One region of the Rhizobium sp. 25PS6 genome, then DNA from elsewhere that is predicted to be linked to it. Evidence: riboswitches for the same ligand, from Rfam matches in the RefSeq annotation. Region 1 holds a riboswitch; each other region holds the start of a gene.
The links. A riboswitch is a leader RNA that binds a small molecule or an ion and turns the genes downstream of it on or off. The one in region 1 is predicted to bind cobalamin.

Region 1 (10,690 bases):
CGTGTCGATGATGAAGCGATACGCCGGCCGCGGATCGAGCGGCAGGTCGACCGTCTCCGGCACGTCGATATCGCCGAGACCGTTATCGCCATGCACCATGGCCGGCCATGGCCGCTCCGCGCGCGAGGAATCGATGGTGACGCTGGCGCCTTTGGAAACGGGTGCCGGAATATTCCACTCGCTCTTGAGGAAGAGCGCATTGCGCGTCGTCGTCTCGACCGAGGCGTTGCCGAAGACCGTGGTGATGCCGAGAAGGTCGATTTCGGGATGACGGTGCAGGAAGAGAAGCGCCATGGCGTCGTCGACGCCAGGGTCGGTGTCATAAATGACCTTGTGCATGAGATATCCTCTAGATGTGAACCGTGAGGCTGCCGGACGGCGCCGCGAATTGGCGCCAACATAACGCCGATCAGGCTTTCTGCAACCCGCTGCGGGCCACTGCCGCCGTCGCATGTGCAGATTTGATCTTGGCGACAGCAAGCTCGGCATCCGGCCCCGCCGCAGCCAGCGCCGCACCCTCGGCGACACCATGGCAGCCGACGCGGGCAAAGACGATCGCGGAGGGATTCGCGAGCCGCGGCGTCTCCTCTTCCAGCCGCCCGGCGGCAAAGAATACCGCCGGCACAGAGAAATGGGCGGCGACTGAAAGCACCGCGGGCTCGTTCGTGCGGCTATCGATCGAGGCGACGGCCGCAAGGGCCTCCCCGCTGACCCCGGCCTCGCGAAGCGCCTGTTCGGCTAGCGCCAACACCTCCTGTGCCGACGTGCCGCGCTCGCAGCCGAGCCCGAGGACGAGGCGCCGGACGGCGTCGAATTTCACTTCACCCATGATGAACGCCCCACCACCAAGGTTTTCGCGCACTATCGACATCAACAAGTCCCGGATGTTTAGAACTCCACACCCGGCTGCCCTTTGATGCCGGAGCGAAAGGGGTGTTTGACGAGCTCCATCTCGGTCACCAGATCGGCGATTTCGATCAATTCTTCCTTGGCGTTGCGCCCCGTCAGCACGACATGCGTCATATGGGGCTTCTCGCTCTTCAGAAAGGCGACGACTTCGTTGATGTCGAGATAGTCGTAGCGAAGCGCGATATTGATCTCGTCGAGCAGCACCATGGAATTGCGCTCGTCGCGGATCAGCTCCTTGGCCTTTTCCCAGGCGGCGGAGGCTGCGGCGACATCGCGGGCGCGATCCTGCGTTTCCCAGGTAAAACCCTCGCCCATCGTGTGGAACTGGCAGAGATCGGAGAAATGCTTCTCGATCAGGTCGCGCTCGCCGGTCCACATCGCGCCCTTGATGAACTGCACGACGGCAGACGGCTTGCCATGGGCGATGTGGCGGAAGATCATCCCAAAGGCAGACGAGGACTTGCCCTTGCCCTTGCCCGTATGGACGATGATCAGCCCCTTGCCATCCGTCTTGGTGGCCATGATTTTGTCGCGCGCGGCCTTCTTCTTCGCCATTTTCTCGGCGTGGCGTGCATCATCCTTGCCGGTTTCGTTTTCCGGGATCTCGTCACTCATAGCTCACCTCATTCTGTTGTTTGCAGCCAGGTGGAACCGGGCCGAATTGCTGCGCGGCGTCCAGAGGCTGCGTTCGATCGCCTCGCACAGCCGCTCTCTCATTTCGTCGAATGCCGCAGGGTTCTTCTCGATCATGAAGTCGCGCACGCCGGCATCGGCGACAAAGGCTTGGTAGACGGCCTCGAAATGATGTTCGCCGACTGCGCCCGTCGTCGCCGAAAAGGCGAAGAGATAATCGACCGTAGCGGCGATCTCGGCAGCGCCCTTGTAGCCGTGACGCATGACGCCCGCGATCCATTTCGGATTGACGACGCGCCCGCGCACGACCCGGCCGATCTCCTCCTCCAGCGAGCGGATCACCGGCTTTTCCGGTCTGGAATGGTCGTTGTGATAGATCGAAGGGCGCGCGCCGGCGAGCTGTTCGGCCGCCGCCGCCATGCCGCCCTCGAACTGGTAATAATCATCGCTGTCGAGCAGGTCATGCTCGCGATTGTCCTGGTTCTGGATCACAGCCTGCACCGAGCGCAGCCGCTCCTCGAACAGGCCGCGTTCGGCCTTGCCCTCCTCGCCGGCACCATAGGCATAGCTGCCCCAGACGAGATAGGCCTCGGCGAGATCGGCGCGCCGCTCCCAGCCCTTTTCGTCGATCAGCGCCTGCAGGCCGGCGCCATAGGCGCCGGGCTTCGAGCCGAAGACGCGGTAGGCCGCCCGGCGCTTTGCCGAGACCTCGTCCACGCCGGCGGCGCCAAGCCTTGCCGCCTCGCCGTGCATGCGTGTTGCGATCGGATTGTCGGTCTCGTCCTCTTCAAGCGCGCCGACGGCACGGATCGCCTTGTCGAACAGCGCGATCTGCTCGGGAAAGGCATCGCGAAAGAAGCCGGAGATCCTGAGCGTCACGTCGACGCGCGGCCGCCCGAGCATCGCCGGCGGAATGATCTCGTAGCCGGTGACACGGCGCGAGCTCATGTCCCAGAGCGGCTTGACGCCGATCAGCGCCAGGGCCTGGGCGATATCGTCGCCGCCGGTGCGCATGTTTGACGTGCCCCAGGCCGTCAACCCGAAGGAGACTGGCCATTCGCCGTGATCCTGCACATAACGGCGCACCAGCAGTTCGGCGGATTTCTTGCCGAGCTCGTAGGCCGCCGGCGTCGGCACGGCGCGGCTGTCGACCGAATAGAAATTGCGGCCCGTTGGCAAGACATCCGGCCGCCCGCGCGTCGGCGCACCCGAGGGTCCGGGTGCGACGAAGCGGCCGTCGAGCCCTTTGAGCAATCCTTCGATCTCGGCCGAGCCGCAGGCGAGGATGGAGGGCTTGAGGCGGATCTCGATCTCGGAGAGCACCAATCTGCTTTGGGACCAGAGGGTCGGGCACTCCATTTCACCGGAAACGAACTTTGCCGCCAGCAGTTCGATGCGCTCGACGGTATCTCCGTTGGTTCGCCATGGGGCATCGAGGATATCGGCGAGAATCTCAGGTCGCGGTCCGGTCCAAACGGCGGCCATGTCGGTGTCGAGAGGGTCGAAAGAAGCCCCCTCCCCAACCCCTCCCCACAGGTGGGAGGGGCTTGCAGGATGCGCCGTCTCAACATCAGCTTTGGCAACTGAGTCTGCCGCAAGCGCGGAGGTAAGTCCCTCCCCCTTGTGGGGAGGGGTTGGGGAGGGGTTTTTTACCTGGCGAAGGGGTGAGGCGTTTCCGAACGCATCCACCGCAATCGCCCGCTGCAAACTCGCATCCCCACCCTCACCCAGCCCGCGCGGCACCCGCGCCAAAGCCACGGTGAGGTCCGTCAGCAGCCGCCCCTCTGGCGACACACCGAACACATGCAGTCCATCGCGGATCTGCATTTCCTTGAGGTCGCAGAGATAGGCGTCGAGCTTCTTCAGCGCCTCGCCCTCGCTTTCGTCCTTGGCGATGCCGGCATCACGGTCGAGGCCGATATCGGTGACGAGATCGAGGATCTGACGGCTGAGCAGACGGATGCGGCGGGGATCGCCGCCGGAGGCCTCGTAATATTCGTCAACCAGCGCCTCCAGATCCTTCAGCGGCCCATAGCTTTCGGCCCGCGTCAAAGGCGGCGTCAGGTGGTCGATGATGACGGCCGCACTTCGGCGCTTGGCTTGCGTGCCCTCGCCTGGATCGTTGACGATGAAGGGATAGAGATGCGGCAACGGTCCGAGGATCGCCTCAGGATAACAGCTTTCAGACAGCGCCAGCGCCTTGCCGGGCAGCCATTCGAGATTGCCGTGTTTACCCATGTGGATGATCGCATGGGCGCCGAATTCGCGGCGCAGGAAAGCATAGAAGGCGAGATAGCCGTGCGGCGGCACGAGATCCGGCGAATGATAACTTTCCTTCGGATCGATATTGTAGCCGCGCGCCGGCTGGATGCCGACGAGCACGTCGCCGAAACGTGTAAACGGCAGGGCGAAGACGCCCTCGCGAAAATACGGATCGTCTTGCGGGCTGCCCCAGCGGGCGCTCACCTCATTCTGAATCTTATTGGGAAGAGATTCCAGGAAGCTGTTGTAGCGACTCAGAGAAAGCGTCTCGCGGATGATTTTTCCGTCAGAACCGGAATTGGTCGGCCCTTCCATCAGGTGGCGGATCAGCGCGTCGCCGTCGGCCGGAATGTCAGCGACCGGATAACCCGCCGCCCGCATGGCGCGAAGCACCTCGATGGTGCCGGCCGGCGTATCCAGGCCGACGCCGTTGCCGAGCCGACCGTCGCGGTTCGGATAATTCGCCATGACGAGCGCGATGCGCCGGTCGCCCACGGAAGTCTTTCGCAGCCGTGCCCAATTGGCGGCAAGCTCCGCCGTATAATGCACCCGGCCGGCATCGGCCTGGCTGGCGACGATATTGGTCTCGACCCGCGCGTCGTAGCGGGCCGCCGTCTTGAAGGAGATCGCCCGCGCCAGCACCCGACCGTCGACCTCGGGAAGCGCCACGTTCATGCCGAGATCGCGCGCCGACAGGCCTTGTGAGGAAGAGAGCCATGCCTCCCTCGACGAGGCCGACAGGATCGCCTGCAGCACGATCGCCTCATTCGCCTCCAGCACCGTCGGCTGCCGGTCCGCACCCGGTGCCGAGACCGCAAAGCCCGTCGTGTTGATGACGACATCGGGTTTCAGCGTCGAAAACACGCTTTCGAGAATGCCTGTCGAAACCGGATCCTTGAGGCTATAGGCAAAGACCGGCAGCGGCCGGAGGCCAAGTGTCGTCAGCGCCTCGATCAGAGCTTCGATCGGCCCGGTCTCGCCGCTTTGGACGAGGGCGCGGTAGAAGCTGATGGCGACGATGGGAGATGCCTGTTGCGTCGAGTTCGTAGTACCCCCCTCTGTCCTGCCGGACATCTCGCCCACAAGGGGGGAGATCGGCAAGTCGCTTGAGCTTCCCACAAAAGAAACGTTGGAGGATGCCGCACCTTCGGCCGAGGAGATGGAGCGAGATCTCTCATCCTCGATCTCCCCCCTTGTGGGGGAGATGTCCGGCAGGACAGAGGGGGGTGTCTCAAGCTCGACCGACAAAGGGACAGCCACACGCGAAGATACCTCCGCAGCAACAACCCGCCGCCACTCCTCGACCCCGATCAACCCCCGCCCCGGCCACCAGATACCCGCCTTCATCAGTGGCACGGCCGGCGCCGGCTTCTCGGCGCCCGACAGCATCGCCCCGGCATAGTCAAGAAAAGCCTGCGCGTTGGCATCGCCGCCCTCGATCAGATAGGCCCAGAGCGCGTTGAGGTCGTCGAGCCCGATATTCGAGAAAGGCACAAGCCCCGCATCCGGCCTGGCGTCGCCCGGCAGCACCGCGATCAGCGCACCGGCGCGCGCTGCTGCCGCATGCAGCGCCTCCAGCGCATAGTGGAAATAGCTGGCGCCACCGAGCGCACGGACGATGATCAGCTTGGCATGCCGCGCCGTGCGCTCCACATAGGTATCGACAGACATCGGGTGCTTGAGGCTCATCAGGCTGGCGAGCCGGAGCGAAGGCCCCGCCCCGCGCTCGCGATGGGCGGTTGCGATCGCGGCAAGCTCGCTGTCGGCAGCCGACAGGAACAGGATATCGCCCGGCGTCTGCCCAAGGTCGATCGCCTCCTCGCCGTCACTGATCGTTCCCTGTTGAGCCAGAAGCAGATGCATCGGGTTAGGCCAGCGCTTCGATCGCCGCTCTCACCGCGTCCTGATCCATTTCGTGCAGGCCGATGACGACAAGGCGTGTGGCGCGCCTTTCGCCAGACGTCCAGGCGCGGTCGAAATAATGGTCGATGCGGCTGCCGACGGCCTGGAGCTGCAGGCGCATCGGCTTGCCCGAGACATCGACGAAACCCTTGAGGCGCAGCACGTCATGGGCTGATATGATGCCTTTCAGCGCTTCGATGAAGCCGGCCGGATCGGCAATGGGTCCAAGCTCAACGACGAAGCTGTCGAATTCGTCATGGTCGTGCGGCGCACCATCCTCATGCTCCAGCTCGTGATGCGACTTGCGATTGGCAACATCGTCCTCGGTGCCGATGCCAAGGCCGAGCAGGATGCCGGCCGACACCTCGCCGTTCCGCGCCTCAATCATCACAGGCTTGCGCACAGTGCGGGAGGCGACCTCGTCGCGTACCCTGACAAGGCCGGCGGCATCGATCAGGTCGGTCTTGTTGAGCACGATGAGATCGGCGCAGGTCAGCTGATCCTCGAACAGCTCCTCGATCGGGCTTTCATGATCGAGCGATTCATCCTCGGCGCGGCGCGCATCGACGGCATCATGGTCGTCAGCGAAACGGCCGGCGGCAACGGCAGCGCTGTCGACCACCGTGATGACGCCGTCGACGGTCACCTGGGTGCGAATGTCGGGCCAGTTGAAGGCGGCGACCAGCGGCTGCGGCAAAGCAAGACCAGAAGTCTCGATGACGATATGGTCGGGCCGCTGTTCGCGTTCGAGCAGCTTCGTCATCGTCGGAATGAAGTCGTCCGCAACGGTGCAGCAGATGCAGCCATTGGTCAGCTCGATAATGTCCTCCTCGGTGCAATTCTCCGCACCGCAGCCCTTCAGCACGTCGCCGTCGACGCCGAGATCGCCGAATTCGTTGATGATCAGCGCGATCTTCTTGCCGCCGGCATTGGTGAGCAGGTTGCGGATCATCGTCGTCTTGCCGGCGCCAAGAAAGCCGGTGATGACGGTTGCGGGAATTTTTTGCTGGTTCATGGACTTAACCCTTCATTTTCAGCGGCAGGCCTGCCGCGATGAAATAAACTTCGGCGGCCTTCGCCGCGATCGATTGGTGCAAACGGCCGGCATGATCGCGAAAATCCCGCGCCATGCGATTGTCGGGCACGATGCCGAGACCGACCTCGTTGGAAACGAAAACGAGCCGTGCTTTCGCGGCGGGAAGGAAATCGGCAAGGGCGGCAAATTCCGTCGCCATGTTCCGCTCCTCCATCATCAGATTGGTGACCCAGAGCGTCAGGCAATCGATCAACACGATGCGCACTTCGCCGTCGATGGCGGCGAGCTTGCCGACCAGATCGAGCGGCTCTTCATGCGTTGTCCAGGACGGACCCCGGTCGGCCTTGTGTTGGGCGATGCGCGCCTGCATCTCCTCGTCCCAAGCGCGGCCGGTCGCGAGATAGTGGCGATCGAGGCCGGTTGCCGTGACGAGGTCTTCGGCGAAACGGGATTTGCCCGAGCGTGCGCCGCCGAGGATGAAGACGGTGTTGGATGGGGCGTCCGTCATGCGCAAGCGGCCTCCAGAAGAAACGCGGCGTCGCCCCACTCTCTTCCCTCATTCCTGTGCTTGTCACAGGAATCCAGCCGCGGCGCGTCCGCGCCGTGAATGACTCTATGCCCCCGTGAAATGATTCTTCTGTGCCCAAGGACTTGGGCACGCTGGATTCCTGTGACAAGCACAGGAATGAGGGAGGAGAGGAAAGTGCGTCCCAAACACACCGGGCCAAGAGGTGCCGAAAAGGCACCTCCCCGTCGCGCCGCACCAGGCCACGCCGAATTCAATCGTTCAGCCAAGACAACCTCCGTGCTGGCAACGGGCATAGTGCCCAGGGTTAGGCTTCTCGCCCGGCACGCATGGCAGGTCTCCTGGCTCGCGGTTATCGGCCGCGATCGGGGCAGACCGGAAACCGGTCGCCCTGATCGTGCCAGCGGATCATCCTCGCCTTCCCGGCCGCATCAGTGAAAAGGTGGACGATTCGTAGACTTGAGAGGCGTCCGACCCCGGTTGATCACCATGCATATCCAGTGGCTTTTCCGGCACACCACCTGTCCCGCCCGCTTGCATTATTGCAAGCTGTCAGCCGGAAGGGCTTAGTGCCGGATGGAAGACCCTGACCGCTCTACAGTCGCGGGGTCGGCTGTGATGAAGGCGCCCGGCTTGGGTCCGCCCCGTCACATTCCCTTTTCATCCGGAAGGGCGTAACACCGATCCGGAACCATCCGTTATGTCAGGATGGTCAGTCGACCATCCGTTATCGGGATGGTTAGGCAAGCGCAGGGGTGAAGTCAACCGGGCTCGGCGGTCGACCAGTTGACGGCCACCCGGTATGGCCTGCTCCAACACGACTTACTCTACCTAAAACATCGTCATTTATCAGAGACTTACGTCACAAATATTTATCCCGCCCGCCGGGTTTTCGCCGCAATTGCGTCGCAAGCGGACTGCGCCTTCGCCCTTGACCGGGCCTCTCCCTGCCTAGTTGTCTTGCCATGCTTATGAAATTGGATCGGCGCCGTTTCCGCGCGCTGCGCGTTTTCTTCGATCCGGGACGCCTGCGGGCTCTGACCCGGCGCAGCGAGGTCGGCCTGTCGCTGGCGGGCGCCGTCGTCGGCATCATCTCGGGTCTCGCCGTCACCGGCATGAGCTACGTCTCCAACGAGCTGCATCAGTTGGTCTTCGGCATCGCCGACAGCGAAAGATTGAGCTCCTCCGAGATCGAGAACAAGCTGCTGCTGCTCACCGCCCCCGTCATCGGCGGCGCCCTGCTCGGCCTGCTGCTTTTCGTGCTGGCGAAACGGCGCAAGAAGCCGATGGTCGACCCGATCGAGGCCAATGCGCTGCATGGCGGCCGCCTGTCCCTGACCGACAGCATCATCGTTGCCGTGCAGAACCTGATCTCCAACGGTTTCGGCGCCTCCGTCGGCCTGGAGGCCGGCTATACCCAGCTTGCCGCCGGACTCGCCTCGAAATTCGGCCTGAAGCTGCAGCTTCGCCGCTCGGACCTGCGCACCCTGGTTGGCTGCGGCGCGGCGGGCGCCATCGCCGCCGCCTTCAACGCGCCGTTGACCGGCGCCTTCTATGCTTTCGAGCTGATCATCGGCACCTATACGATCGTCTCGCTGACGCCTGTCGTCGTCTCCGCCCTTGTCTCCACCTTGGTCGCAAGGCTGCTCGCCGGCAGCGATTTCACCATCGATATCGGCAGCTTCGGCTCGGTCGTGCCGGCCGATTATGTCCCGGCGCTGCTGCTCGGCGCTTTCTGCGCCGGTGTCGGCATCCTGATCATGCAGGGCGTCGCTTTTGTCGAGGAGCTCGCGCGCAAGAGCTCGATCGCCCCGCCCTTCCGCCCGGCTCTCGGCGGCATCATCGTCGGGCTGTTGGCGATGATCTCGCCGCAGGTGCTCTCGGCCGGTCACGGCGCGCTGCATCTCAACCTTTCCCACGAGGTGGCGATCCCGACGCTGATCGGCCTCTTCCTTTTGAAATCCTTCGCCTCGGCGATCTCGATCGGCTCCGGCTTCAGGGGCGGGCTGTTCTTCGCCTCACTGTTCATGGGCGCCCTGCTCGGCAAACTCTTCGCCTATTGCGGCCCCTATTTCGCCGATGCGACGCTGACGCCCGTCATCTATGCCGTGGTCGGCATGAGTTCGCTTGCCGTCGCCGTCATCGGCGGGCCGCTGACCATGACGTTCCTGGCGCTCGAAATCACCGGCGATTTTCCGATCACGGCGCTGGTGCTCGCCGCCGTCATCACCTCCTCGCTCGTCGTGCGTTCGACCTTCGGCTACTCCTTCGCCACATGGCGCTTCCACCTGCGCGGCGAAAGCATCCGTAGCGCCCATGATGTCGGCTGGATCCGCAATCTGACGGTCGACAAGCTGATGCGCGCCGACGTCAAGACGGCAAGGGCGGGCATCTCGCTGGAGGAATTCAAGCAGGCCTTCCCGATCGGCTCGACCCAGCGCGTCATCCTCGTCGAGGAGAGCGACAAATATGCGGGCCTTGTGCTGGTGCCGGAGATCTACGCCAATCCGACCGATGCGCAGGACGAGGGCAAGACGCTTGCCGATTTCATCCACTACCGCAACGATTTCCTGCAGCCGCAGATGAATGCCAGGCAGGCGGCGGCGATCTTCGACAAGAGCGAAAGCGAAGCGCTCGCCGTCGTCAACAACCTGATCGAACGCAAGGTGATCGGCCAGCTCAGCGAAAGCTACACGCTGCGCCGCTATAGCGAAGAACTTGACCGCCGCCGCCGTGAGGTCTCAGGCGAGATCTGAGCAAGTCGGAACACTCCGTCCTCAGTCGGTGCCGGCCAGCTTGAAGACGTTGACCGGCTTCGAAACGCCGCGCAATTCGAAGGAGCCGAGACATTCGCTGGCAACGGCAGAGGTGACGGCGAAACTCTCCGACATCAGCAGATGGTGCCCGAGCACGCCGCAGAGTTTTTCGAGCCGCGAAGCCTCGTTGACGGCGCTGCCGATCACCGTGAAATCAAGCCTGCCGCGTGCGCCGATATTTCCGTAGAAGACCTCGCCAAGATGCAGCACGACATCGACGCCGATGTCAGGACCTCCATCATTCCTCCGCTGACCATTCAGCACCTTGTTGGCTTCTAGAATATTCCTTGCGGAAGCCAGTGCGGCCATGCAGGCCTTTTGCGGATCTTCAGCATCGGTCGGAAAGATCGCCAGCACGCTATCGCCCATGAACTTGAGGATCTCGCCCGAATTTTCCTCGACATGCCAGCCGATCAGCTCGAAATGTTCATTCAGAAACCCGGCGATTTCGCCCGACTGATAAACCTCGGTCAGCGCCGTGAAGTTTCTCAGGTCCGCAAGCAGGATCGCAGCATTGATCGCCCCTCCCTTTCCCCTCTGAATATCGCCTGCAAGGATGCGTGCACTTGTTTTGGCGCCTGTATAGACGGCAAGGATATCCGATGC
Region 2 (10,690 bases), on a different contig from region 1:
GTTCGCCAACTCGCCGCCGAGATCGTTGCGCGAGCCGCCGGTCAGCACTTCCGCGCCTTCCTGCTTGCCGATATCGAGGTAGGCGAGGATCTTTTCCAGCTGCTCCGTCGAGGCCTGGGCGCCGATCATCGTCGCGGTGTCGAGCGGGTTGCCCTGCTTGATCGCTTCGACGCGTTTGACGGCCTTTTCCATGAAGCGGTCGTAGATCGATTCCTGGACTAGGGCGCGGCTCGGGCAGGTGCAGACTTCGCCCTGGTTGAGGGCAAACATCGCAAAACCTTCGAGCGCCTTATCGAGGAAGTCGTCGTCTTCGGCCATCACATCGGCGAAGAAGATGTTCGGCGATTTGCCGCCGAGCTCCAGCGTCACCGGAATAAGGTTCTGGCTGGCATATTGCATGATCAACCGGCCTGTCGTCGTCTCGCCGGTGAAGGCGATCTTGGCGACGCGCTGGCTGGTCGCCAGCGGCTTGCCGGCTTCGAGGCCGAAACCGTTGACGATGTTGAGCACGCCGGGTGGCAGGAGATCGCCGACGAGTTCGGCCCAGAGCAGGATCGAGGCCGGTGTCTGCTCGGCGGGCTTCAGCACCACGCAGTTCCCGGCGGCAAGCGCAGGTGCCAGCTTCCAGGTGGCCATCAGGATCGGGAAGTTCCACGGAATGATCTGGCCGACGACGCCGAGCGGCTCATGGAAGTGATAGGCCACGGTATCGTGGTCGATCTCGCCGATCGAACCTTCCTGGGCACGAATGCAGGAGGCGAAGTAGCGGAAGTGGTCGATCGCCAGCGGAATGTCGGCCGCCATGGTTTCGCGGATCGGCTTGCCGTTGTCCCAGGTCTCGGCCTGGGCGAGCAATTCCAGCTTGTCTTCCATGCGCTGGGCGATCTTCATGAGGATATTGGAGCGCTCGGCAGCGGAGGTGCGGCCCCATTTTTCCTTCGCCGCATGGGCGGCGTCGAGCGCGAGATTGATGTCCTTTTCATTGGAGCGAGGAATGTCGCAGAGTTTGCCGCCGGTGACGGGCGTCAGGTTTTCGAAGTATTTTCCCTCGACCGGCTCGCGCCATTCGCCGCCGATATAGTTGCCGTATTTCAGCTTGAACGGCGACTCGACGATTTTCTGATGAAGCATGTCATCCTCCCTTGATGATCCAGGTTCCCAAGCGAAACCAGTGGGAGGAAAATGTGCATATTTTGGCGGAGGGAATAGGGTGGGTCTTCCATACCGCAGTGCACAGTGTCGCAGACCTGCGACAGCATCGCTTCACGATTGCGGGCGGCGAACCTTGATCAGTGGAGGTCGAGCTTTTTCATCTTCCTGTGCAGCGTGGCGCGGCTGATGCCGAGGGCGATCGCCGCCTGCGAGACATTGCCGCTTGCACGCGACAGCGCCCGAAGCAGGGCCGCTTTTTCCGCCTCGACGATCTCGTCCTGCTGGGAGACGCCGGCCTCGTGCAGGGCATCGGCGGCAGGAATGCCGGCGGCGATGCGTTTATCGTCCAGCTGCAACGCGATGCGGGCGGCGCGCGTTGCGCCGAGCACGAGATCGTGCCTGTCGACGGCAAGCAGGGCGGCGGCGGAATTGGCGCCGGCCGGAACCATCAGGAAACGGGCGCCTGTAAAGGCGGAGCGGAACAGGTTGAGCTCGATGCGCATCGCTGCATCGCGCACGGTCTGCGTCAGGATCGCCAGCGTCATTTCGTTGACGTCTTCGCGGCAGGTGGAGATGTCCAGCGCCGCGGCCAGCCGGCCACGGTGATCGCGGATCGGCGCCGTCGTGCAGCTGAGGCTGGTGTTCGAGCAGAAAAAATGCTGATCGCGGAAAATGGCGACGGCACGCTCGTCGGCAAGTGCGGTGCCGATGCCGTTGGTGCCGATGCTGGCCTCGGTCCAGACCGAGCCGGTCCACAGGCCGAGCTCGCGGAATTCCTTGTCGTCTCCGGCAGCGCCCCGGCGCTCCAGCGCGATGCCGTTCTTGTCGGTCAGAAGCAGGCAGCAGCCGGCCCGGCCAACGGTGGTAAAGAGACGATCGAGCTCTTCCGTCGCGCTGGCGATCAGCTGTTCGGACTGCTCGCGCGCACGGCGGAATTCCTGGTCGGTGAGGCGCAGTGGAGCCCGCTGGTCCTCGGGGGCGAGCTGGTGCATGGTCATGCACCGCCGCCATGAGGCAACCACAGGAGAACTGGCCGCCGCAGAATCGCGCTGGGCAGACGTGTAGACGTGCTCGGCGTGTGCTGAGTGTTCGTGCATCGGCTCCTCCCACCGAACTTCAGCACATTCTGATGGAAAAGCGGCTGGTTTGCAATCGGCTGGCACTGGCGGTTGTCAGCATGCGGGGCTTCCTGACGAAAGTGGCGGAAATCACATTTCGGTGTTTTGGCGGCCATGGCGTAACAAAAGACCCTCGCGCTCGTAGTTCTGTACGGAAGCAAGGTTTGCCAGACGAGGAGATCCGACCATGCTGAATAGACGATTGTTGCTGATGGGCGCCGCTTTTGGGGCGTTTGCGGTTCACCTGGGCCTGGCCGGCAAGGCGATCGCCACCGAGACGTTTGCGGTGACCCACACCGAGGAGGAATGGCGCAAGCTACTGACGCCGGATCAATATGTCGTCCTGCGCCAGGCGGGGACGGAACATCCCTTCACCAGTGCCTTGCTGCATGAGGAGCGAAAGGGCAATTTCGCCTGCGCCGGCTGCGACCAGGACCTCTTTTCCTCGACCACCAAATTCGACAGCGGCACCGGCTGGCCGAGCTTCTGGGCGGCGCTCGAAAAAGCCGTCGGCACCACGAGCGACACGACTCTCGGCATGGTGCGTAACGCCGTGCACTGCAGCCGCTGCGGTGGGCATCTCGGCCATGTCTTCGATGACGGCCCGAAGCCAACCGGGCTTCGCTACTGCATGAATGGTCTCGCCATGACATTCCGTCCGGTCTCTGCCTGATTGAGGGATGATCTTGTTGTTTTGCCTCAGGGCTGGCGGCCGCCAGCGCTCTAGCGCTGCAACCAGGCTTCGATGCCGCGTGCTGCCGCCCGGCCGGTCGCCAGGCAGGCGGTGAGGAGATAGCCGCCGGTCGGCGCTTCCCAGTCAAGCATCTCACCGGCGACGAAGGTGCCGGGCAGCGCCTTCAACATGTAGCTATCGTCGATGCCGCTCCAGCGGATGCCGCCGGCCGAGGAGATCGCCTCGCCGATCGGCCGGGTTTCGATCACCGGCACCGGCAGAGCCTTGATCATGCCGGCGAGACGCTCCGGATCGGTTCGGTCGCGCTCGGGAGCGAGTTCGCGCAGCAGCGCCGCCTTGACGCCGTCGAGGCCGGCGCCCTTGCGCAGGCGGTTTGAAAAGCTCGATTTGGCGTCCTGCCGGGCAAGGTCGCGGCTCAGCCTCTCGATGGTGCGGCCGGGTGCGAGGTCGAGCGTCAGGGCAGCGCTTCCGTGGTTCAGCAGCCGGTCGCGGAGGCTAGCGGTGTGCGCATAGATCAGGCTGCCCTCGATGCCGCTTCCGGTGATGACGAATTCGCCGGGAAATGTGCCGGCCTCGGATGTTGCGGTGACTGATTTCACCGGCTCGCCGGCGAAACGCTCGCTGAAGTTCCCGCTCCATCCGACGACGAAGCCGCAATTGGCGGGTTGAAAAGTGTCAATTTCCACACCACCCCTTCCGGCCAGCCAAGGCACCCAGGCGGCGTCGGAGCCGAGGCGCGGCCAGCTGGCACCGCCGAGCGCCAACAGGGCTGCGTCGCAATGGACGATGCTGCGCCCTTCGGGTGTTTCGAAAGCATAACCATCTTCGGCAAAACCGGTCCAGCGGTGGCGGGTGCGCAGCGCAGTGCCCTGCGCCTCCAGCCGCTTGAGCCAGGCGCGCAACAAAGGTGAGGCCTTCATCACCTTGGGGAACACCCGGCCGGACGAGCCGACGAAAGTCTCGGTCCCGAGCCCTGCTGCCCAATCCCTGATATCATCAGGGGTAAAGGCATCAAGAGCGGGGCGTAGACGGGCGGAAGCCGCGCCGAAGCGTGTGGTGAAACGGGTGTAATCCTCGGAATGGGTGATGTTGAGACCCGACTTGCCGGCAAGCAAGAACTTGCGGGCGAAGGTCGGCATGGCGTCGTAGACCGTTACCGCGTGACCGGAACGGGACAGCAGTTCGGCAGCCGCGAGACCCGCCGGGCCGCCGCCGATGATCGCAATCCGCTTCTGGTTCATTGATGTCTTCGCCCGATTCTGTCTGCATTCAGTTTTGGCGCGGGCGCGGACCGCCTGCAAGGGCAGCGGTCAGTGGTGCGGATGTGTGCACTGGCCGTGGTCGGCGAGCACCTCGATGACGCGGCATTGGTCGACGCGGCCGTGGCCGCAGCCTTCCACCATGGTTTCCAGCTCGGCCTTCAGCGCCATCAGGCTGCGGATGCGCTGCTCGACCTCGATGAGGCGGGCCTTGGCGATGGCGTCGGCCGAGGCGCAGGACTGGTGCGGATCATCCTGCAGAGTGAGCAACGTGCGGATCGCCTCGATCTCGAAACCGAGCTCGCGGGCATGGCGGATGAAGGCGAGACGGCTGATATCGGCAGGCTCGAAGGAGCGCTGGTTGCTCTCGCTGCGGCTCGGGGCCGCGAGCAGGCCGATGCTTTCATAATAACGCACCGTCGGCACCTTGACGCCGCTTTGGCGAGCAGCTTCACCAATGGTGATCTTTTTCATGATTTTCCTCTTGCACCTCTAGTCGCTAGAGGATGTAGGAGAGATGCTTCTGTTTGACAAGGAAGCGGATGATGGCTGAGAGCGAGACACGATACCGGGTTGGCGGCATGGATTGCGCGGCCTGCGCAACCAAGATCGATACGGCGGTCAGACGCGTGACGGGTGTCGCCGATGTTTCCGTCTCGGTGATGGCGGGCACGATGACCGTCCGGCACGATGGCAGCAGCGATCTCAAGGTGATCGAGAAGAAGGTGACGGGGCTCGGTTATTCCGTCGCGCCGCTTGCCGGAACCGCCGCGCCAGCGCATGAACGCGGCTCGCAGCATCGTCACGACCATGGACATGATCACGGCTATCACGCGGACCATGACCACGATCATGCAGGCCATAGCCATGTTCACGATCATGGCGAGAAGGAAATCGAAGGGTTGCACGGGCACGACCATGCGCTGATGGCCGGTCCCTGGTGGCAGAGCAGGAAGGGCCGGCTGACCATCCTTTCGGGTGCGGCACTGGTTGCCGCCTATGCCGTCGGCCATCTCGTGCCGGCGATTGCGTCCTATGCCTTCATCGTCGCCATGCTGATCGGGCTGGTGCCGATCGCGCGGCGCGCCATCATGGCCGCCTTCTCGGGTACACCGTTCTCGATCGAGATGCTGATGACGATCGCCGCGGTCGGCGCCGTTATCATCAATGCCGGCGAAGAGGCGGCAACCGTTGTATTCCTGTTCCTCGTCGGCGAGCTGCTGGAAGGGGTGGCGGCGGGCAAGGCGCGCGAAAGCATCCAGTCGCTGACGGGTCTGGTGCCGAAGAATGCGCTGCTCGAAGACAATGGGCAGACGCGGGAAGTGCCGGCAGAAAGCCTTGCCGTTGGCGCCATCATCATGGTTCGCCCTGGCGACCGTATCTCTGCGGACGGCATCATCATCTCAGGCGAGAGTGCGATCGACGAGGCGCCGGTGACGGGCGAGAGCACGCCGGTGCGCAAGGGCGTCGATGCGGTCGTTTTTGCCGGCACGGTCAATGGCGATGCGGTGCTGAGGGTTCGCGTCACGGCGGCCGCGGCCGACAACACCATCGCCCGCGTCGTCAAGCTGGTGGAGGAGGCACAGGAATCGAAGGCGCCGACCGAACGCTTCATCGATCGGTTTTCGCGCTATTACACGCCCGGCGTGGTCGTGGTCGCAGCGCTCGTCGCGGTCGTTCCGCCGATGCTGTTCGCCGGGCCGTGGGGCGAATGGGTCTATAAGGGCCTTGCAATCCTTTTGATCGGCTGCCCCTGCGCGCTCGTCATCTCGACGCCGGCGGCGATCGCCGCCTCGCTTTCGGCAGGTGCGCGGCGCGGGCTGTTGATGAAGGGCGGCGCGGTGCTGGAAACGCTCGGCAAGGTGACGATGGTCGCCTTCGACAAAACAGGCACGCTGACTGAAGGCAAGCCTCAGGTGACTGACATCATTTCCTTTGGCCCGACCGAGGCGCAGGTGCTGTCGCGCGCGGCGGTGTTGGAGCAGGGTTCCAGCCATCCGTTGGCGCTGGCGATCCGCAATCGCGCCAAGGTGGACGGCGTTCCCGTGCCGCCGGCCTTCGAGCTGGAAGCGCTGCCGGGTAAGGGTGTCAGCGGCAAGGTCGGTGGCGAGACGTTGGATCTGCTATCGCCGCCTGCCGCCCGCGAGCGCGGGACGCTCAGCGCGGAACAGGATGCATGCATCATGGCGCTGAACGACGAGGGCAAGAGCGTGTCGGTGCTGCTCGTCAACGGTGTTGCGGCCGGCCTGATCGCCATGCGCGACGAGCCGCGCGAGGATGCCGAGGCCGGGCTCGCTGCCCTCAAATCAGCCGGCGTCAAGGCGATGATGTTGACGGGCGACAACAAGCGCACGGCAGCAGCCGTTGCCGGCATGCTCGGCATCGACTGGCGCGGCGAGATGATGCCTGAGGACAAGCAGCGGGTCGTCGGCGAATTGAAGCGCCAGGGCTTCGTCGTCGCCAAGGTCGGCGACGGCATCAACGATGCTCCGGCACTGGCCGCGGCCGATATCGGCATCGCCATGGGCGGCGGCGCGGATGTGGCGCTGGAGACGGCGGATGCCGCCGTGCTGCACGGGCGCGTCGGCGACGTGGCGCAGATGATCGAACTTTCCAAACGCACGATGCGCAACATCCTGCAGAATATCACCATCGCACTCGGGCTGAAGGCGGTGTTTCTGGTGACGACGATCATAGGGATCACCGGGCTCTGGCCGGCGATCCTCGCCGATACCGGCGCCACCGTGCTGGTGACGATCAATGCGCTGCGGCTGCTTCGGATAAAGATATAACATTCCTGACTTCCTCCCTCCGGCGTTCGTCACCGGGGGGATATCCTATCGACGATTCGGGCCCGATCTTGAATCGAAAATCGCGGGACCGGCCATAGGTCGGCTCTCTTCGTCGGGGCTTTCTCCACAGCCCGCTTTCCTTAAGCTTTCGTTAGCCATGTTTTTCACAGGAACGTAGCGATTTCAAACCTGTCGTAACGCAATGCACAAACCATCCGTTGACGCGAATTTGGATTGGCGTACTATATCTAGTGTTCGAGGTTCCATCGATTCGTAGGGATCGATGGCTAAGACGGGAATTCGGTGCGTTTCGCCATCATGGCGCGGCAATGCCGGAGCTGCCCCCGCAACTGTAAGCGGCGAGCAACTGTCCGATTTCAGGTCACTGGAGCATGATGCTCCGGGAAGGCTGGGACAGGGTGCTTTGACCCGTGAGCCAGGAGACCTGCCTCGAACGAAACGTCCACGGGCGGGGTGTCCGGAAGGTCGCGTTGCATGGCTGCGGGGAATCTCCGCATCGCGTTTCGCAGGCCGAGCCTCCGCATAAGCCACTTCGGGGTGAAGTCATGTCAGTATCTCAGTTCAGGCCGCCACCCGTGCTAGGTAGAGGGCGGAGTATGCCCAGCGGCTAAACAGCCGCATCGCTCAAATCATCAGAGAATTTTTCGACGGCTATCGACAGATTTCCGATCGATGTCCTGCGCCCAATCACGTCGTCACGAGGAATATCATGACCATTACCGTCTACAGCAAGCCTGCCTGCGTCCAGTGCACTGCCACCTACCGCGCTCTGGACCGCCTGGGTGTCGATTATGACATCGTCGATATCTCTGAGGATGCCGAAGCGCTCGATCGCGTCCGCAGCCTCGGCTACATGCAGGCGCCTGTGGTCATCGCCGGGGAGCAGCATTGGGCGGGCTTCCGCCCCGACATGATCAGTGCGCTCTCCTGACCTGAGGACAAGCAATGGGCCTGATCGTCTATTATTCCAGCCGATCCGAGAACACCCATCGGTTCGTCGCCAAGCTCGGACTGCGCGCGGCGCGCATTCCGCCAATTGGCGCAGACGCGTTCCAAATTCGCGAACCCTTCGTGCTTGTTGTGCCGACCTATAGCGGCGACGGCGGCAAGGGTGCCGTTCCCAAGCAGGTGATCCGTTTCCTCAACGATGCGGAAAACCGAGGACACATCCGCGGCGTGATCGCTGCGGGCAACAGCAATTTCGGCGAGACCTATGGGCTCGCCGGCGACGTGGTCTCGCAGAAATGCCAGGTGCCTTACCTCTACAGGTTCGAGCTCATGGGCACCGAAGACGATGTCGCCAAGGTCAAACACGGAATGGAACGATTTTGGACACGGGAACAAATCTGACGCGGGATGCGGGCGCAAAACCGCATCACACATTGGCTCATCCCGCCGGCGAACGCCCTTTGAAAGTGGCGGAAGCGCTCGACTACCACGCGCTGAATGCGATGCTGAACCTCTATGACGACGAGGGGCGGATCCAGCTCGACAAGGATCGAATGGCTGCCAAGCAATATTTCCTGCAGCATGTGAACCAGAACACGGTGTTCTTTCACAATCTCCGCGAAAAGCTCGATTACCTCGTGACCGAGGGCTATTACGAGCAGGAGGTTCTCGACCAGTATTCCTTCAATTTCGTGCGGGATCTGTTCGACCAGGCCTATGCCAAGAAGTTCCGTTTCCCGACCTTCCTCGGCGCCTTCAAATACTACACCAGCTATACGCTGAAGACCTTCGACGGAAAGCGCTATCTCGAGCGCTATGAGGACCGCATCTGCATGGTGGCGCTGGCGCTTGCGCGCGGCGACGAGGCCCTTGCCCGCGACATGGTCGACGAGATCATTTCCGGCCGCTTCCAGCCGGCGACGCCGACCTTCCTCAATGCCGGCAAGAAGCAGCGCGGCGAACTGGTTTCCTGCTTCCTGCTACGCGTCGAGGACAATATGGAATCGATCGGCCGGTCGATCAATTCGGCGCTGCAATTGTCGAAGCGAGGCGGCGGCGTGGCGCTGTCGCTGACGAACATCCGCGAGGCGGGCGCGCCGATCAAGCATATCGAGAACCAGTCCTCTGGTATCATCCCAGTAATGAAATTGCTCGAAGACAGCTTCTCCTATGCCAACCAGCTCGGTGCGCGCCAGGGCGCGGGCGCCGTCTATCTCAATGCTCATCACCCCGACATCATGCGCTTCCTCGACACCAAGCGCGAAAATGCCGACGAGAAGATCCGCATCAAGACGCTGTCGCTCGGTGTCGTTGTGCCCGACATCACCTTCGAACTCGCGAGGAATAACGAGGACATGTACCTGTTCTCGCCCTGTGACGTGGAGCGTGTTTATGGCGTGCCCTTCACCGAGATCTCGGTGACGGAGAAGTACCGCGAAATGGCTGATGATGCCCGCATCTCCAAGAAGAAGATCAAGGCACGCGAATTCTTCCAGGTGCTTGCCGAAATCCAATTCGAGAGCGGCTACCCCTACATCATGTTCGAGGACACGGTGAACCGGGCGAACCCGATCGCCGGGCGCATCTCGATGAGCAATCTCTGCTCGGAAATCCTGCAGGTGAGCGAGGCCAGCGAATATCATGACGACCTTTCCTACAAACATCTCGGCAAGGATATTTCCTGTAATCTCGGCTCGCTGAACATTGCGGCAGCGATGGATTCGGCCGATTTCGGCAAGACGATCGAGACCTCGATCCGGGCGCTGACGGCCGTTTCCGACATGAGCCACATCTCCTCGGTGCCTTCGATCGAGAAGGGCAATGACGAGAGCCATGCGATCGGCCTCGGTCAGATGAACCTGCACGGTTATCTCGCCCGCGAACGCATCTTCTACGGCTCCGAGGAAGGCGTCGACTTCACCAATATCTATTTCTATACGGTGACCTATCACGCGATCCGTGCCTCGAACCTTTTGGCGGTCGAGCGGCGCCAGAGCTTCAAGGGCTTCGAGGATTCGAAATATGCCTCCGGCGAATATTTCGACAAATATACAGACCGGCTCTGGGAGCCGGCGACGGAGACCGTGAAGGCGCTGTTCGAGACGTCAGGCATCCATATTCCGACGCAGGAAGACTGGGCCGCGTTGAAGAAGGCGGTGATGGCCTCCGGTCTCTATAACCAGAACCTGCAGGCGGTGCCGCCGACAGGCTCGATCTCCTATATCAACCACTCGACCTCCTCGATCCATCCGATCGTCTCGAAGATCGAGATCCGCAAGGAAGGCAAGATCGGCCGCGTCTATTATCCGGCGCCGTTCATGACCAACGACAATCTCGACTATTATCAAGATGCCTACGAGATCGGGCCGGAGAAGATCATCGACACCTATGCGGCGGCGACCCAGCATGTCGACCAAGGCCTGTCGCTGACCTTGTTCTTCCGCGACACGGCAACGACGCGCGACATCAACAAGGCGCAGATCCATGCCTGGAAGAAGGGCATCAAGACGATCTACTACATCCGCCTTCGCCAGATGGCGCTGTCCGGCACCGAGGTGCAGGGCTGCGTGTCTTGTACGCTGTGAGTTGATTTCGGCCGCGAGCCTTTGAGCAATTGGCCCCTCATCCGCCTGCCGGCACCTTCTCCCCGATGGGGAGAAGACATCTGCGGCAAGCGCGACATCCCCTCTCCCCTCGGGGAGAGGG
Region 3 (10,690 bases), 160 kb from region 1:
GCGCAGGAAATCCAGCAGGAAATCGGCCTTCGCGGCCTTCGAGCCGAGATGGACATCGGAAATGAAGAGCGTGCGGAAATGTCTGGGTTCCATCATGTCTTTCACGAGCTGCCGCTCATGTCCCATCTTTCATCTAACCTTCCAAAACCAGACTCGTGTTTCAGGAAGATGACAAGCTGGGGAAAAGCCTTGCAAACCTGTTCATCACAGCGCGGCCGCATGGCCGTCGCCGCGCGGGCAGCATGCCCGTCGCCGCCAGGCCTGCCGGCCATGTTGCCCTGCGCATTCAGGGCGTTCATGATGGCGGCGATTCATATCCGACAATGCGGGATGGCTGATGCGTCTTTTTCTCGTTCGCCATGGCGAATCCCTCGGCAATATCAACGAACAGGCCTACCGCCAATTCGGCGATCACAATGTGCCGCTGACGCGGTGGGGCCATCGGCAGGCTCTTGAAGCAGGCGGCGTGATCGCCTCCTATCTCACGGCATTGCCGAGCGCGGGTTTCGGCAAGCTGCATATCTGGTACTCGCCCTTTCTCAGGACCCGGCAGAGCAAGGATGCGCTGCTCGAAGCTCTGCCGGAAAGCTTCGTCGGCGATATCAGGGAGGATTATCTGCTGCGCGAGCAGGATTTCGGTCTCTTCACCGAAATCTACGACCACGCCGAACAGAAGCAGAAATTTCCTGAGGAGTTCGAAAAATGGGCGAGGCTGCGCAGCAACAGCGGCAAGTTCTACGCACGGCCGCCGGATGGCGAAAGCCGGGCGGATGTGGCTCAGCGGGTGCGCCTGTTCCTCCAGACCGTCATGCACGACGCCGAAAATAGCGACAACAACCTCGTGATCGTCGGTCATGGCGTCACCAATCGGGCAGTCGAAATGAACTTCCTGCACCGCCCCGTCGAGTGGTTCGAGCGCTCCGACAATCCTGGAAACGCCGATATCACGTTGATCGAGGGGACGCGCTCGCAAGGATACGAGTCGATCCTGCTGCATCAGGCCGCCGACCGGCAGCCGGGACAGGAAGGCGAACTGCGCGATGCCTATGGCGCCGACGTGACGATCACGCCGAAGCCCAGCACATAGCGACGCCGGACCAAAACGAGCGACATGTCACCGGCCGAAGACATTAAACGTCAAGCGCTCGAATCATCAGCCGCCGCGCGTTAAGCGAACGCGCAGCGCAGGCTCCAACGCCTTGATTTCACGCCATTCTCATCAAGCAGCGCGTACTGCCGCCATGGGTTTGACGTTCTGGTTCATCCGGAACAGGTTGTTCGGATCGTAACGCCGCTTGATTTCCGCAAGGCGGCCGTAATTGGCGCCATAAGCGCTTTCGACCCGATCGACCTCATCCTCCGGCATGAAGTTGATGTAGGCGGTGCCGACCGAATGCGGCTTGGTTGCCTCGAACAGATCCCGCGCCCAGTCTATGCAACTTCCGTCCATCCCCATTTCCCGCCAGCGCGCATGCACATTCATGACGAAATGCGAGCTGCGTTGCGGAAATGCGGTGGCCTCGGTGGGCACACGGCCAGCCGCACCACCGACATGGCCGATGAAGATCTCGCATTCCGGGCCGGGCAGCTTGCGCACGGCATTGAGCAGAACCTCGATCGCCGCATCAGAGAGAGAGGCGAAATCCTGGCTCTTCCAGTAATTGCGCGCACCGGGCGTGAGCAGCGGGTCAAATGCCTGTTGCCAGCCGGTGAACGGCACCGGGCCGACGACGTCGGCAATCGGATTTCCGATCGCGCGCAACCTGGCTGCCGCCTTTTCTCCCGCCGCGACATCCCCGCAATAACACATGGCCAGCACCACGATCTCCTTGCCGTGCCATTCAATGGGAAGGAACGGCAGCGGCGGCGCCTGGCGCATCACCACCCAGCAGGTCAGTTCGTCTGGGGCCGCTTCCAGCGCCTGTCGGTACTCCTTGAGCACCATTTCCGCATCGGCGAAGGGGTGCACGACGAGCCCAGCGAGCACCTCTGTGTTGAGAGGGTTGAGCTTGAACTCAAACGAGGTCACGACGCCGAAATTGCCGCCGCCGCCGCGTAGCGCCCAGAAGAGGTCCGGCATTTCCTTTTCGCTCGCCTTGACCAGCTCGCCGTCGGCCGTCACCACGTCGACCGAAAGCAGATTATCCAGCGTCAGCCCGAATTTGCGGGTCAGCCAGCCGAAGCCGCCGCCGAGCGTCAGGCCGGCAATGCCGGTGGTGGAATTGATGCCGGTCGGCAGCACCAGCCCGAAGGCCAGCGTTTCCTGGTCGACATCGGCAAGCGTGGCTCCCGGCTCGATCCTGGCGCGACGCGTCTGCGGATCGACCCGCACCGATTTCATCGCCGACAGGTCGATGACGACCCCGCCCTCGCAGACGGCATTCCCGGCGATGCCGTGCCCACCGCCACGGACCGAAACGAGCAGATTGTTGTCGCGTGCAAACCGCACCGCCCGCACGACATCGGCGGCACCGGCGCATCGCGCGATAAGGCCGGGCCGCCGGTCGATCATCGCATTCCAGATCGCCCGCGCCTCGTTGTAATCCATGTCTTTACCGGTCAGAAGGCTGCCGCGAAATCCGGCGGCAAAGGCATCGATGGCCACGTCATTGACCATCGTCTGCCCCTTTTGCAGGGTCGTGAGGTTCAAATTGTCCATGATTTCCTCCATGCGACCGGCGCCCCGCACCGTCGCGGCCGGCATCCTGCGCCCGTTGCCGCGGCCAGACAAGTTTCCAAAAGGATTAGTACCGGCACGACGACACGCCGCGCATATAGAGTGAATTCATCATACCTTGAGGATACCCCCCTCTGCCCTGCCGGGCATCTCCCCCACAAGGAGGGAGATTGGATGGACGCGACGGCCTCACCAAACAACTACCGCATGGTTATTCCGATACGGACGAGAGGGACGGATGATCCAACCTCTTGCCGATCTCCCTCCTTGTGGGGGAGATGCCCGGCAGGGCAGAGGGGGGTAGCCCGGCAGGGCAGAGGGGGTAGCCCACGACGCACCATCACCTCACGAAAACTTCGCCCACCCCCCATTTCCATACTGTCGCCCGTATCCGATTGATGTATGGAGGGAGCTCAAAAGACGTGCACGGAGGCGGCGATGGATCACCTGGAAAAATCGAAGACGGAAAAGAACCTGACGAGCGGCGATCTCGACGAGCAGGCGCTCTTCTTCCACCGCTACCCCCGCCCCGGCAAGCTGGAGATCCAGGCGACCAAGCCGCTCGGCAACCAGCGCGACCTGGCGCTCGCCTATTCGCCCGGTGTTGCCGCCCCTTGCCTTGCAATCCGCGACAACCCCGAAATGGCAGCCGAATATACGTCGCGCGCCAATCTGGTCGCCGTCATCTCCAACGGCACTGCCGTGCTCGGCCTCGGCAATATCGGCCCTCTCGCCTCCAAACCGGTCATGGAGGGCAAGGCGGTGCTCTTCAAGAAATTCGCCGGCATCGACGTCTTCGATATCGAGATCGATGCCGCAGCCGTCGACCAGATGGTCTCGACCATCGCCTCGCTGGAGCCGACCTTCGGCGGCATCAACCTTGAAGACATTAAGGCGCCGGAATGTTTCGAGGTCGAGCGCCGCCTGCGCGAAAAGATGAAGATCCCCGTCTTCCACGACGATCAGCACGGCACGGCAATCATCGTCGCCGCCGCGATCCTGAACGGGCTGGAACTCGCCGGCAAGAACATCGCCGACATCAAGATCGTCGCCTCCGGCGCCGGTGCTGCCGCTATTGCCTGCCTCAACCTGCTTGTCATTCTCGGGGCAAAACGCGAAAACATCTGGGTCCACGATCTCGAAGGCCTCGTCTATGAGGGCCGGGTCGAGCTGATGGACGAATGGAAGTCCATCTATGCCCAGAAGAGCGATACGCGCACGCTCGCCGAAAATATCGGCGGCGCCGACGTCTTCCTCGGCCTTTCGGCCGCCGGCGTGCTGAAACCCGAGCTGCTGGCGCAGATGGCCGACAAGCCGCTGATCATGGCGCTTGCCAATCCAACGCCGGAGATCATGCCGGATCTCGCCCGTGCCGCCCGCCCCGACGCAATGATCTGCACCGGTCGCTCGGATTTCGCCAACCAGGTCAACAACGTCCTCTGCTTTCCCTATATCTTCCGCGGCGCGCTCGATTGCGGCGCCGAGACGATCAACGAGGAAATGAAGATGGCCGCCGTGCGCGCCATTGCAGCCCTTGCCCGCGAAGAGCCGTCCGACGTCGCCGCCCGCGCCTATTCCGGCGAGACCCCGGTCTTCGGCCCCGATTACCTGATCCCCTCGCCCTTCGATCCGCGCCTGATCCTGCGCATCGCGCCTGCGGTCGCCAAGGCCGCCGAACAGAGTGGCGTGGCGCGCCGTCCGATCCAGGATTTCGACGCCTATCTCGACCAGCTGAACCGCTTCGTCTTCCGCTCCGGCTTCGTCATGAAGCCGATCTTTACCGCCGCCAAGACCGCCGAGCGCAAGCGCGTCATCTTTTCCGAAGGTGAGGACGAGCGCGTGCTGCGCGCCGCCCAGGTGCTGCTCGAAGAAGGCCTTGCCGAACCGATCCTGATCGGCCGCCCGCAAGTCATCGAGACGCGCCTGAAGCGCTACGGCCTGCGCATCCGCCCGCTGCAGGATTTCGAAGTCATCAATCCGGAAGACGATCCGCGCTTCCGCGAATATGTCGATCTCTATTTCTCCCTCGTCGGCCGCCGCGGCGTCATCCCGGAAGCTGCCCGCACCATCGTGCGTACCAACACGACAGTCATCGGCGCGCTGGCGCTGAGGCGCGGCGAGGCCGACGCGCTGATTTGCGGCCTGGAAGGCCGTTACGAGAAGCATCTTCGCGACGTCCGCCTGATCATCGGCAAGCGCAAGGATGTCCGCGATTTCTCAGCCCTCAGCCTGATGATTTCGCAGCGCGGCGCCACCTTCTTCACCGACACCTATGTCACCTTCAATCCGACCGCCGAGGAGGTCGCCGAGGCGACAGTGCTGGCGGCCGAGGAAATCCGCCGTTTCGGCCTCACCCCGCGCGCCGCCCTGGTCTCGCATTCCAATTTCGGTTCGCGTGAGTCCGAAAGCGCGACGAAGATGCGCAACGCCCTGCAGCTCGTGCGCGAAGCCGCGCCCGACCTTGAGGTCGACGGTGAAATGCACGGCGAAAGCGCCATCACCGAAGCACTGCGCAAGCGCGTCATGCCGGACACGACGCTGCACGATGAGGCGAACCTCCTGGTCTTCCCGAACCTCGATGCTGCCAACATCACCCTCGGTGTGGTCAAGTCGATGACCGACGGCCTGCATGTCGGCCCGATCCTGCTCGGAACCGCCCTGCCCGCCCACATCCTCGCCCCCTCTGTCACCTCCCGCGGCGTCGTCAATATGGCGGCACTCGCCGTCGTCGAGGCATCGCAACCGGCTTGAGCTGGTTGTCCGCAACACAGCGTAAAGACCCTGAAGTCGTCCCGACACATGTCCTGATGCCGTCTCAGGCACTCCGTATCGACAGGCGCCCTTTATCTGCGAGCGCATCCGCGCGTTCGTTGCCGGCAATGCCGGAATGGCCTTTGCACCAGACAATGGTCATCAGCGCATTCTGGGATAGCTGAAGATCGACCGCCTTCCAGAGTTCCGCATTGGCGATCGTTCGCCTTCGGGCATTCCCATTCGGGCTGCTTTTCTTCCAGCCGTTGTTCTTCCAGATATGTCGCCAGCTGTTGCAGCCTTTGATGGCGTAGACGGAATCGGACCAGATGGTCGCGGGCTCGCCGTTTGCCTCGCTGTTGATCCAGATTGCCGCCCTGAGCACGGCGGTCAATTCCATCGAATTATTGGCGGAATCTTCGGCGCCACCGAAGCCGGACGCAATTTCCGCCGCATCACGATAAACGACAAAAGCCCATCCCCCGCGCCCGGAACCGGGTTCATAACAACCGTCCACGAAGACGTGGAAGCCGTGTTGGGTTTCCGGCAGCCCGACTGTCGTTGCGGGGGAGCTGAGTTCATTGGCAACACCTGTCATTTTCGACGTCCGGATATGAGTACGTTCCCCAAGCGACGCAGGAGATTGGAGTGGAGCACTTGGCCTCGTTGATTACAATCGGTAGCCTCTTCATAATCAAACACTGGGTCTCCAGCGGTCCGCTGGATAAAATCGCGAAAATACGCTAGGAATTTATCCCAGCTTATTAAGAGAAATACCCTAAGAGAACTGGCGGCGATCAACGCCGCAATCGACCGATCAATTCTTTGCTCATTCCGGGACGACGCCGTGAAACGCCGAAACCTGTCTCTTGCTCTTCTCCTTGCCTTTTCGGCGCCTGCCGCCGCGCAAAGCAGCGCTGTCTGTGAGGACCTGCGCGGCCGCCTCGCCGACTTGCCGCGATCGATCGGCAATGGCAACGGCCCGGAAGCGCGCCAATATGCCAGCGCCATGGCCGAGCAGAACCTCGAGTTGCGAAAGGTCCGCAATGAGCTGCGCAGCAATGACTGCACGTCGGGCAGCATGGTCGTGATCGGCGGCGAGAATGCCGATTACTGCGCCGAACTCTCGCAGGCCGAAGTCAGGATGATCGACAACATTCGCTATCTCCAGGACCGCCGTGGCGAATTGCTCGGCCGGGGCAGCGACAACGACCAGCCCCGCCGCGAGCTGATGGCTGCCCTCGACCGCAATGGCTGCAACAGCGAAAACTTCTATGCCCCCGACGAGCGCAGCGCCGCCGACCCCGCCCCGAGTGTCGAGGAACAGGCGATGCGCACCGATACCTTCATCCCGCTCGGCGGCGGTGAAGAGGTTGATCCGCGTTACGGCCTGCCGCGGGCCGACATGCTGTCGCCAGTCAGCACCATGTGCGTGCGCAGCTGCGACGGCGGCTTCTTCCCGATCAGCTCGAACGCCACGTCGGTTGATTTCGGCCGCGACGCCCAGACCTGCGCCAAGATGTGCCCGGGCATCGAGACCGAATTGTTCTATCGTGATGTGACGAGCACCGAAGCCTCGAACATGATCTCGGTCGCAATGGGCACGCCTTACAGCGCCATGAAAAACGCCTTTGCCTACAAGAACCGTACGCCCGGGGAAAAGTCCTCTTGCGCCTGCAATCTCACCGCCTATTACGAGGAGATGCGCGGCAAGCAGGCGGTGAGCGAACCGCCGCAGCAGGGCTCGATCACCACCATCCGCACCAACCCCACGGCGAAGAATCCCGCAACCGCCGCGCCGCAACCATCCGTTCCCGAGCGCCCCTATGATCCGACGCAAAACCGTGTCCGTCAGGTCGGCCCGCAATTTCTGGCGGGAGATCAGGGCTCGATCGATCTCGCCAACCCAGCAACGTCAGGTCCGCAGCCGCAACAGCAGCAGTGATCGAACAGCTGGAACGGCGGTGGCCGAGCCATGGCGGCGTTATGCCGGGGTGCATGAGATGACGGCAATGTCGCGTGAACGAGCGGCGGGATGTGAATGCGGACAGCTTGGGCATGGTCAATAGGTCGTACGACCACCGCTCAGGTCGAACGTCGATGCGGTGGTGAAGGAGTTCTCTTCGGAGAGCAGCCAGACGACCATCGAAGCGATCTCATGAAGTTCAACAAAACGGTCGCGCGGAATGCGCACGCGCATATATTCGATAAATTCCGGTGTCAGCCCGTCCAATATAGGTGTCTTTGCTGTGGTCGGCGTTACCGCGTTCACGGCGATCCCCGTCTTTGCGAGTTCCTTGCCAAGAGACTTGGTGAAGCCCAGCACACCGGCTTTCGCTGCGCTATAGGCAGCGATGTTCGGATTTCCTTCCTTGCCCGCCACCGAGGAGATGTTCACGATCCGCCCGTAGTCGCGCTTTAACATGACCGGAACGACGTGGCGGCAGCAGTTGAAGGTTCCCGTCAGGCAGACATCGACAACATCTTTCCACTCGATGACATCGTATTCAATCGTGGGCTTAACCGGACCGGTAATCCCGGCGGAATTGACGAGGCCGTCGATACGGCCAAAAATCTCCTCGGTAGTCGCCGCCGCGTTTTTGACTGATTGGGAATCTGCAACGTTGACGCCGAAAGCGACGGTGCCGGAGCCGAGAGCGGAAGCGCTGTCCTTCGCCATGTTTTCGTTCAGGTCCCAGATTGCCACCTTGCCACCAGACTGGATGACGCGCTCTGCGATAGCGTAGCCGATGCCGCGCGCACCGCCTGTGATCACGATGATGCGTTCCTTCAAGTCGATCATGTTCATTGGGCCGTTATCCTCCGATCGAGCCGCCGATAGCCGAGTATCTCTCGGAAATGCCGGGATTCGCCTTCAGCGTATCGATATAAAGGCCCGGAATAAAGATACCTCGCCCTCGCCCGGCGTCGGCGATACCCGACATCGGTTTGCTCACCTTGACTGTCGTGACTGTGCGATTGAGGCCATGCTCCACCGCACTGCCCTAGATGTTCAGTCCCCATCCATCATGGAAGACCAGATCCTCCAGCGGCAGCCGCTGCCGCCAGCCTTTGACGGAGAGTTCCGGCTCGTCATAGAGCCGATCGACGAAACCGGCACAGAGCCAGGCGACTACTTCGATATGAGAGGGTATGCCGAGAATGGTTTTCAGGTCGCCTTCGCGGAAGATGCTGACCCAACCGATGCCGACGCCTTCCGCCCGCGCCGCAAGCCAGAGATTCTGGATGGCGCAGACGGTCGAGTATGAATCCATTCTCGGATTGTGGGTGCGCCCCAGCACCACGCTGCCGCTGCGTGTGGGATCGCAGGTCACGCATATGCCGAGCGGCGCCTCCACGATGCCTTCGAGCTTGAGGGCGCGGTAGGCCTGCTGCCGCTCGCCGGCAAACATCTGCGCCGCCTCCTCGTTGGCACTCGCAAAGGCGTCCCGGACGCGCGCCCGCACAGCGGCACTTTTCACCAGAATGAAATTCCACGGCTGCATGAAGCCGACGGAGGGTGCGTGGTGAGCGGCCGTCAGCAGCCGCTGCACAACATCGTCAGGCAAAGGATCAGGTCGAAACTGGCTGCGAACATCGCGCCGCGTCATGATCGCGTGATAGACGGCCTCGCGTTCGGCCAGGGAAAAACCGGACGCCGCCGAAAGGGCATCCTCATCAAAGGGTCGCATCGTCAAATCCCCAACAACGCAACCGCCCCGCCGTCCGCGCGGATCGGTCTATCTTGCCAGGCCGGTCTTCTGACTGGGCGTCATCCGTCTGCCGCAGCCTTCCCGGCGAGAAGCCAGTGGCGTGATGAAGCGGCAAACGTCGGCCTTACAGCGTTGGGCACGTTCCGGTCTTGCACCGGATTCCCGATTCTCCCGCCTGGACGGGCACCTGACGGCGCATCTATTTCAGCAAACCGGCGCGGCGGCAAGCCGCGAACCAGATGGTTGATTCTAGCCGCACGCCAAGCGGTGCCATCTGTCTCTTTTCTTCGGCCGGGGCGTAGGGAACACGGACGCGCGACATACCACTTCTCCCCAGCGGGGCGAGGCAGATCTCCAGCGGGCGCAATAGCGAAATGACCCGCGTGTGCTCCGGCATCCCATTCTACTTTATGATTTATTCACATATCAAATACACACTGCGTTTGCGCGTTTTGGGTTGCTATCCGGACATGGGCATGAGGGCTCGTGATGTGACCGTCAGCGTGGATGCCCGTATTGAGACGCCGGTCGGGAACATCTCCGACTGAGCCGCAATTCTAGGCTGCCGCGGAATGTTCCATTTTTTGAAAACGATGCCTCTGACCGCCAAGCTGGCGGCGATTATCGTTGCCGTCAACCTCTGCGGCATTTCCGCTTTCGCCACCTATACGTGGATGTACGAAACCCGGGCATTGATCGATGGCGCCAAGGCCAACTGGTCCAAGGATGTGGAGCAGTTTGCCTCTCTGGCCGCCGGCGGCGTCAAATGGGGCAAGGCGAATGCCGTCCGTGAAGCCTATTCGCTCTACCGCGACGACCCTTCGCTCGATCTCGTGCAGTTTGCCGCATTCAACGCGGAGCCTGCCGCCGTAGACGCCTGGACACGCGATGGCATCAACGGTTTGCCCGCACCGGCCGATCTGGCGAAGAGCCTCAGTGCCAAACCGGAAAAAACGACGATCGACGACAGCGGAATATCCGCCGGTGTGGTCACGATCATCGCGCCGCTCCCGCTGGATAAATCAGGCAAGGCCACCGGCTATATCGTTACCAACTGGTCCGTCGAAAAAATCGCTGCTGAAGTCAGGCAGAAGGTTCTCATATCGCTGCTCACGCAGTCCGTGATCACCGCCTTGGCCGTCATCGCCTTCCTTCTCGCCATGCGCAGCCTTGTTGGCCGGCCCATCCGGATCATCAGCGAACGAATTAGCGCATTGCAGAAAGGCGATCTGGCCTCTCCCGTGACCTACAAGGAAAACGGCGACGAGATCGGCTTTCTGGCACGCGCGTTGGAAGTCTTCCGCCACGAGGCAATTGCGAAGGTCGAAAGAGAGCAGGCCGCCGCCGAGCAGACCGCTTCGCTCGATGCCGAACGGGCGCGCAACGCATTATTCACCGAAGAGGCCAGCAACACCCAGCGGCTGGTAATGACCGCTCTTGCAAATTCATTGGAAAAGCTTGCCGCCGGCGATTTCTCGATCCACCTGGCCGATCTCGGCCCCGAATTTGATAAATTGCGGCAGGATTTCAACAACATGGTCGAAGCAGT

Region 2: it holds a riboswitch for cobalamin, as region 1 does, so the genes downstream of both, nrdH (glutaredoxin-like protein NrdH) here and cobU (bifunctional adenosylcobinamide kinase/adenosylcobinamide-phosphate guanylyltransferase) in region 1, are expected to answer to the same signal.
Region 3: it holds a riboswitch for cobalamin, as region 1 does, so the genes downstream of both, bluB (5,6-dimethylbenzimidazole synthase) here and cobU (bifunctional adenosylcobinamide kinase/adenosylcobinamide-phosphate guanylyltransferase) in region 1, are expected to answer to the same signal.

Annotation. Positions count from the first base shown of each region.
Region 1 covers NZ_JAWDIV010000004.1:202,688-213,377, forward strand. Annotated here, with positions in the region: gene RWK44_RS07635 (nucleoside hydrolase) at 1-339, opposite strand, end outside; gene RWK44_RS07640 (cobalamin biosynthesis protein) at 410-829, opposite strand; gene cobO (cob(I)yrinic acid a,c-diamide adenosyltransferase) at 889-1,524, opposite strand; gene cobN (cobaltochelatase subunit CobN) at 1,528-5,667, opposite strand; gene cobW (cobalamin biosynthesis protein CobW) at 5,672-6,721, opposite strand; gene cobU (bifunctional adenosylcobinamide kinase/adenosylcobinamide-phosphate guanylyltransferase) at 6,726-7,250, opposite strand; cobalamin riboswitch at 7,583-7,979, opposite strand; gene RWK44_RS07665 (chloride channel protein) at 8,234-10,024, shown strand; gene RWK44_RS07670 (adenylate/guanylate cyclase domain-containing protein) at 10,046-10,690, opposite strand, start outside.
Region 2 covers NZ_JAWDIV010000038.1:4,668-15,357, reverse strand. Annotated here, with positions in the region: gene adh (aldehyde dehydrogenase) at 1-1,131, opposite strand, end outside; gene RWK44_RS34200 (helix-turn-helix domain-containing protein) at 1,290-2,249, opposite strand; gene msrB (peptide-methionine (R)-S-oxide reductase MsrB) at 2,458-2,943, shown strand; gene RWK44_RS34190 (TIGR03862 family flavoprotein) at 2,994-4,205, opposite strand; gene RWK44_RS34185 (MerR family transcriptional regulator) at 4,275-4,697, opposite strand; gene RWK44_RS34180 (heavy metal translocating P-type ATPase) at 4,769-7,015, shown strand; cobalamin riboswitch at 7,257-7,482, shown strand; gene nrdH (glutaredoxin-like protein NrdH) at 7,746-7,967, shown strand; gene nrdI (class Ib ribonucleoside-diphosphate reductase assembly flavoprotein NrdI) at 7,982-8,386, shown strand; gene nrdE (class 1b ribonucleoside-diphosphate reductase subunit alpha) at 8,365-10,569, shown strand.
Region 3 covers NZ_JAWDIV010000004.1:40,396-51,085, forward strand. Annotated here, with positions in the region: gene RWK44_RS06830 (UDP-2,3-diacylglucosamine diphosphatase) at 1-126, opposite strand, end outside; gene RWK44_RS06835 (hypothetical protein) at 102-299, opposite strand; gene RWK44_RS06840 (histidine phosphatase family protein) at 338-1,087, shown strand; gene RWK44_RS06845 (FAD-binding oxidoreductase) at 1,220-2,659, opposite strand; gene RWK44_RS06850 (NADP-dependent malic enzyme) at 3,116-5,428, shown strand; gene RWK44_RS06855 (ribonuclease H family protein) at 5,493-6,026, opposite strand; gene RWK44_RS06860 (DUF2865 domain-containing protein) at 6,276-7,373, shown strand; gene RWK44_RS06865 (SDR family NAD(P)-dependent oxidoreductase) at 7,491-8,237, opposite strand; gene bluB (5,6-dimethylbenzimidazole synthase) at 8,434-9,120, opposite strand; cobalamin riboswitch at 9,163-9,347, opposite strand; gene RWK44_RS06875 (methyl-accepting chemotaxis protein) at 9,714-10,690, shown strand, end outside.